Regions from separate parts of the Rhizobium sp. TH2 genome, predicted to be linked through region 1. Evidence: predicted binding sites of a transcription regulator. Region 1 holds the regulator's gene; each other region holds the start of a gene.
What was found. The regulator PhoB, encoded in region 1, activates phosphate uptake and scavenging genes when phosphate is short. The targets are predictions, from matches to a motif close to TGTCATNNANCTGTCAT.
Positions count from the first base shown of each region.

Region 2: the regulator PhoB is predicted to act here: its motif matches at 1,099-1,115, upstream of phnC (phosphonate ABC transporter ATP-binding protein).
Region 3: the regulator PhoB is predicted to act here: its motif matches at 1,240-1,256, upstream of IHQ71_RS21625 (DUF47 domain-containing protein).

Region 1 covers NZ_CP062231.1:111,654-113,920, forward strand. Annotated here, with positions in the region: gene pstB (phosphate ABC transporter ATP-binding protein PstB) at 1-150, shown strand, start outside; gene phoU (phosphate signaling complex protein PhoU) at 188-907, shown strand; gene phoB (phosphate regulon transcriptional regulator PhoB) at 969-1,652, shown strand; gene IHQ71_RS00650 (hypothetical protein) at 1,936-2,267, opposite strand, start outside.
Region 2 covers NZ_CP062231.1:2,435,109-2,437,375, reverse strand. Annotated here, with positions in the region: gene phnD (phosphonate ABC transporter substrate-binding protein) at 1-87, opposite strand, end outside; gene phnC (phosphonate ABC transporter ATP-binding protein) at 178-1,017, opposite strand; gene IHQ71_RS12145 (AI-2E family transporter) at 1,144-2,267, opposite strand, start outside.
Region 3 covers NZ_CP062231.1:4,389,290-4,391,556, reverse strand. Annotated here, with positions in the region: gene IHQ71_RS21630 (Na/Pi cotransporter family protein) at 1-1,049, opposite strand, end outside; gene IHQ71_RS21625 (DUF47 domain-containing protein) at 1,277-1,921, shown strand; gene IHQ71_RS21620 (inorganic phosphate transporter) at 1,921-2,267, shown strand, end outside.

The sequences.
Region 1 (2,267 bases):
ACCCACTCCATGCAGCAGGCCGCGCGTGTTTCCCAGCGCACCGCCATGTTCCACCTGGGCTACCTCGTGGAAGAGAACGACACAGACAAGATGTTCACCAATCCGGACGACCAGCGCACCCAGGATTACATCATGGGCCGGTTCGGCTGATACGCATTTCGCCGGCTGTCCGGCAGGAGGATTTCCGATGACCACAACATCGTCCCACATCTATTCCGTATTCGACGACGAACTGAAGACGCTCGCCCGCCGCATCGCCGAAATGGGCGGCATGGTCGAGCAGATGGTTTCCGATGCGATCCATGCGCTCGTAACCGCCGATTCCGCGCTCGCCCAGCGGGTGATCTCGGAAGACACGATCGTCGACGCGACGGAACGTGAAATCGGCGACAAGGCGATCCTGATGATCGCCAAGCGCCAGCCCGTTGCATCCGATCTTCGCGAGATCATCGGATCGATCCGCATCGCATCCGACCTGGAGCGCGTCGGCGACCTCGGCAAGTCCACCGCCAAGCGTGTCATCGCTGTGCAGACATCGGGCATTCCGCGCCCGCTCGCCCGTGGTATCGAGCACCTCTCGGAGCTTGCTCTGTCGCAGCTCAAGGACGTACTCGACGTCTATTCGACGCGTTCGCCTGAAAAGGCCGAGCAGATCCGTGCCCGCGACGAAGAGATCGATGCGATGTACACGTCGTTGTTCCGCGAGCTTCTGACCTATATGATGGAAGATCCGCGCAACATCACGCCCTGCACGCATCTCCTGTTCTGCGCCAAGAACATCGAACGCATCGGTGACCACGCGACGAATATCGCCGAGACGATCTATTACATGTCGACCGGCGAGCAGCCGGCCGGCGAGCGGCCCAAGGATGACAACACGGCATCCGTCGTCCAGCCAGCCCTTTGAACCCCGGGTGCCCGGAGGGCGCCCTCGGAAACCGGTGATCTAACACCGGGAACGGAGTCTCATGCAGCCGAGAATCATGGTCGTCGAAGACGAGGAGGCACTGGGCACACTGCTCAGCTACAATCTGGAAGCTGAAGGCTACGAGGTGGAGGTCATCCCGCGTGGTGACGAAGCCGACATACGCCTGCAGGAGCGTGTGCCTGATCTCCTTGTGCTCGACTGGATGCTGCCGGGCGTCTCCGGCATCGAACTCTGCCGCCGCCTCAGGATGCGTCCGCAGACCGAGCGCCTGCCCGTGATCATGCTGACCGCGCGCGGCGAAGAGAGCGAGCGCGTTCGCGGCCTCTCCACCGGAGCGGACGACTATGTCGTCAAGCCTTTCTCGACGCCTGAACTGATGGCCCGCGTAAAAGCCATGCTGCGCCGGGTGCGGCCGAGCGCGATCTCGTCGCTGCTGAAATGCGGCGATGTCGAGCTCGATCGCGAGACCTACCGCGTCCATCGTCGCTCGCGCGAGATCCGGCTCGGGCCGACCGAGTTCAAGCTGCTCGAATTCTTCATGTCGTCGCCGGGCCGCGTCTTCTCCCGCTCGCAGCTTCTCGATGGTGTCTGGGGCCACGACATCTATGTCGACGAACGCACCGTGGACGTCCATGTCGGCCGCCTGCGCAAGGCGCTCAATCTCTCCAACATGCCCGACGTGATCCGCACCGTGCGCGGCGCGGGTTATGCAATGGAAGTCTGACCTCTGGGACCTAGATCGTTTCATTGTTAAATGGAAGCATTCTGCCGGAGCAGGTTTTCGTCAGGGCAGAGGCGATTGGCGAAGGGCATACCCCAACGTACGTCCGAGCCGATCGCCTCTGATCCTGGCGGAAAGATGCCCGGCCCCTTCGGGGTTGGCCGATACGGGCCGCCTATTCGTTCGGTCGCCTTGGCCGTAGAACTGGGCTACGACCCGCGCCGACCGAACGAATATCCGACTCCGTCTCGGCCAACAGAATGATTTCATTTAACAATGAAGCGATCTAAGAGCCCGGCAGCACTCTGATGCCATAGAGGCGGATGGTGCTGCCTTCGCCGGTGAGATCGCTGTTGATCACGATATGGCCTGCCTCGCTCGGCCCGAGCTTTCCTTCGAATTTCACCTGGATCAGTTCGTCGGCACGTTCGTTGGTCACGGTATAGCGGTGCCGGCCGCAATCACCCAGCGTCTTGAATTCGCACTGGATATAGATCTGGGCGGGCTTCTCGGTATTCGATTTCACCGTGATCGCCAGCGTCGAGGTCTTGCCGGCAAGCTCCTGCAGTATCGAAGCCGGCACTTCCACCAGCACATCGCCATCCTGATCCGGCGCAT
Region 2 (2,267 bases), 2.3 Mb from region 1:
GATGCGGAATTCCTTGAGGTCTTCGGCAGCAGCGGCGGAAGCCAGCGCGAGAAGCGCGGTGGCGGCAAGCAGGGTCTTCTTCAACATGGTGTCTCTCCTGGTCGGTCCGGTCAAACCGGATGTTCTTGTCGATTCGGGAACTGCCTTTGACGCGGGCGGGCGATCGGGTCGGGCGTCTCAGACGCCCAGCAAAACCAGTGGCTTCGGTACATTGTCCGGGACGGGCACGATTGCCGCCGCCGGAATATTGATGCTGGTGGAGGTCATCGACTCGTCAAGCGCGCCCTCGGAGCCGTAGATCGCCGATACGGCGTCGCGCGTGAGTTCATCTGGGCCGCCGTCGAACACGACCTTGCCCGCCGCCATGCCGATGATGCGCTGGCAATAGGCGCGCGCGGTGTCGAGCGTGTGCAGGTTGCAGATGACCGTGATGCCTTCGCGTTCGTTGATGTCGCGCAGTGCATCCATGACGATCTTGGCGTTGAGCGGATCGAGTGAGGCGATGGGCTCGTCGGCGAGCAGCACTTTCGGCTCCTGCATCAGCGCACGCGCGATGGCGACGCGCTGCTGCTGGCCGCCCGACAGCGTGCCGGCGGCTTGCAATGCTGACTGTTCGATGCCGAGCCGCTCGAGTGCGGCGATCGCCATGATCCGCTCTTCGCGGGTGAACATGTTGAGGATGCTGGTGACCGTGGAACGGTGGTTCAGCCGTCCGAGCAGCACATTGGTCAGCACATCGAGACGCGGCACGAGGTTGAACTGCTGGAAGATCATGGCGCAATCGCGCTGCCAGCGGCGCAGTTCGGCGCCCTTCAGGGACGACACTTCACGGCCATCGAAAATAATGGAACCGGCCGACGGGTCCGCCAGCCGGTTGATCATGCGAAGGAACGTGGATTTCCCGGCACCGGAGCGACCGATGATGCCGACCATCTGGCCCGCTGGGATGTCTGTTGTGACGCTGTCGACGGCGGTCTTCGATCCGAATCGTCGCGTGACATTCCTGAATTCAAACATTCCGCCAAATCCCTGTTTCGACTTTTCGCCGTTGTTGGGATCGGGTCTAGAGGGCTTGATTGAAGGTTCGGTGTCGAATTCATGACGGTTGGATGACAATCCACAGCCGGGATTGCCGGGGAGAGCCTATTCCGCAGCTCTTTGAGCGATCTGCTCGCGTTCGGACTCGACCTGGGTCGCCACGGCATCGGTGTGGAGCCATTCACGCCATATCGCGACCAGCAGCGCCATCAGCACCGGGCCGACGAAGAGGCCGAGAAAACCCATCGTCTTGACACCACCGATCAGGCCGAAGAATGTCGGCAGGAAAGGCAGCTTTATCGGCCCGCCGACGAGCTTCGGCCTGAGCGTCTTGTCGACGATGAAGAGTTCCACCGAACCCCAAATGAAGAGCGCCGCGCCGGCGACATGGGAGCCGCTCGCGACGAGATAGAGCGAAACCAGCGTGAAGCTCAGCGGCGCGCCGCCGGGGATGAGCGCCATGATGCCGGTGATCACGCCGAGCGTCACGGGCGAGGGGACGCCGGCGATCCAATAGGCGATGCCGAGCACGATGCCCTCGCCGATGGCGATAACGGTCATCCCCGTCACGGTTGAGCTGATCGTCAGCGGGACGATCCGCGACACGCGCTCCCAGCGTTCGGGAAGAATCCGTTCACCGATTCGATCGAGCTGAAGGACAAGGCCTTCACCGTTGCGATAGACGAAGAACAGCGTGATCAGCATGAAGAGAAGCGTGAGCAGCGCCTGGAAGGCGGTGGCGCCGAATGTGACGACGCCGCGATAGATATTGCCGATATTCGAGCCGCTGATCACCTGGACCAGTTCGCCGAGGCCGCCGGCATGGCCGGCATATCGCACCCATTGCTCGCTCAGCATTTCACCGGCGAAGGGCAAGCCCTGCAGCCAGACCGGAACCGGCGCTCCATGCTTGTTCGCCTCGATCGCCCAGAGCACCCAGACCTTGATTTCCTTCATCGCGTAGACGGTGGCGATCGTAATCGGGATGATGATGAAGGACAAAACCAGCAGCAGCGCGATCGTGGCGCCGAGCGTGCGATTGCCGCCGATGGCATTGAGAATCCGACGGTAGATCGGCCAACTGGCGAAACCGATCACCAGCGCGGCAAGCACTGGCACGATGAAGCCGTGGAAGAAATAGACACCGGCCAGAATCACAAGGACCAGAAGCACGCGCGCGACCGTCGCCGAGGGCACGAGCGCAAATCGCTCCCGCCGGGCAGTTTCTA
Region 3 (2,267 bases), 1.6 Mb from region 1:
AGCATCTTTTCGATCAGGTCGCCGATGCCGAGCACTTCGCGGGTGGCATTGGCAAGCGCCACGACGGGTGATTCGAGCGCCTGCACATCGAGAAACTTCGGGCCGTCGTCGCCCTTCGGGTCATCCGGCACAATCCGCGTCATCATCCGGCTGAGCACCGGCGACAGTGGCCAGGCGACTGCGGCCAGCAGGAGATTGAAGGCGAGATGGGCATCGACGGGCATCTTGGCCGGCGAGAACGGCAGGTCGTGAAGGAAGGTACCGAGATAGCCCGCGAGCGGAAGCGTGATCAGGCATCCGGCTGCCCTGACGATCAGATTGCCATAGGTCACGCGCCGCGTGGTGGCCGGCGCCGAGAGCGTTGAGAGAACCGGTGGCACGGCGCCACCGAGATTGGCTCCGAGAACGAGCGCCACTGTCAAGCCCGGAGACAGAGCGCCGGTTGATGCGATCGACATGATCAGGACGACCACCGCGAGGCTCGATGACGACAGCGCGGCGAGTACGGCGGCGAAGATCATCGCCACGACCCAGGCATTGTCGAGAAGCTCGATGAAGGCCGCGAGCGCCGGCGAATGGCGGATTGGGCCGGTCGCCAGGCCCAGCAGCTGCAGCGAGAGCAGCATCAGTCCTACGCCGACAAGTGCAGTGCCCATGCCTTTCTGCGCCGTCGACGAGCGCCGGTACAAGACAATGCCAACAAGAATAATGAGTGGCGACAGCCATTCGATGCCGGTGGAGACAATCCACGCCGTGACGGCGGTACCGACATTGGCGCCAAGAAGAACGATCTGCGCCATCGCCGGCGCCACCAGATCGCGCTCGACGAAGGAGGCGACCATCAGCGCGGTCGCGGTGGAACTCTGAAGTACGATCGTCGCGATGAAACCCGACGAGAATGACCGGAAACTGCCGCGTGTGCCGCTGGCGAGCCCGGTGCGCAGCCGGGCGCCGAAGGCACGCGTCGCGCCGTCTCGAACCTGGGCCAGGCCGAAGAGCAGCAGCGCAACCGCGCCGAACAGGTTGATCATGACGATCGTCGATTCCATCTGCTGGCGAATGTCTCCTCAAAATTCTGCATGCTGTCGAATCTAACCGCAAAAACAAGGTTACATTCATTCGCCGGCGAAATAAATCGGTCTATCGGCGTCAATCATCATAGAGCGATCTCGGATCGGCAATTTTCATCTGTCCCACAAGGTTTTGAAAGCGCCCTTTCCCCTCGCGCATTCGTCATTTATGACAGATTTATGACATTAACACAGTGGCCGCACCGATGATCAGCCTGTTCAAGAAACTCATGCCGCGCGAGGACAAGTTCTTCGATCTGTTCGAGCAGCATTCCCGCACGGTCAACGCTGCCGCCAACGCCATGCGTGACCTGCTTGCGGGCGAGGGCGATCTCGAAGCCCATTGCCAGACGATCATCGATCTCGAGCACAAGGCCGACGACATTACGCGCGACGTATTGTTGGCTGTTCGCCGCAGCTTCATCACGCCCTTCGATCGCGGCGACATCAAGGATCTCATCCAGTCTATGGATGATGCGATCGACATGATGCACAAGACGGTCAAGACCATTCGCCGCTTCGAACGGAAGACGTTCGACCCCGGCATGCGGGAAATGGGCGAACTGATCGCTGAAGCCGCCCGGCTGATCTCCGAGGCGATACCGCTTCTCGACAAGATGGGCGCCAATGCCACACGGCTGAGCGCGATTGCCGAAGAGGTGACGCGCGTCGAGGGCCGGTCGGACGAGCTCTATGAACAAGGACTCAAGAACCTGTTCCGCGACCATGGTGCCGGCAACGCCATGGCCTATCTCATCGGCAGCGAGATCTATTCGGAACTCGAAAAGGTGATCGACCGGTTCGAGGACGTGGCCAATGAGATCAGTGGCATCGTGATCGAGAATGTATGATGGATGCCACGCTCGCGCTTCCCCTGCTGATCGGCCTTATCGCCATCGCGCTGTTCTTCGATTTCCTGAACGGCCTGCATGATGCGGCAAATTCGATTGCGACGATCGTATCGACCCGGGTGCTGAGGCCGCAATATGCGGTGGCATGGGCGGCGTTCTTCAATTTCATCGCCTTTCTCTTCTTCGGCCTGCATGTGGCGGAAACGCTCGGTACCGGCATCATCGATCCGGCAATCGTCTCGCCGCAGGTGATTTTCGCTGCGCTGATGGGGGCAATCATCTGGAATATCGTGACCTGGATCTACGGCATTCCATCGAGTTCGTCGCATGCGCTGATCGGCGGGCT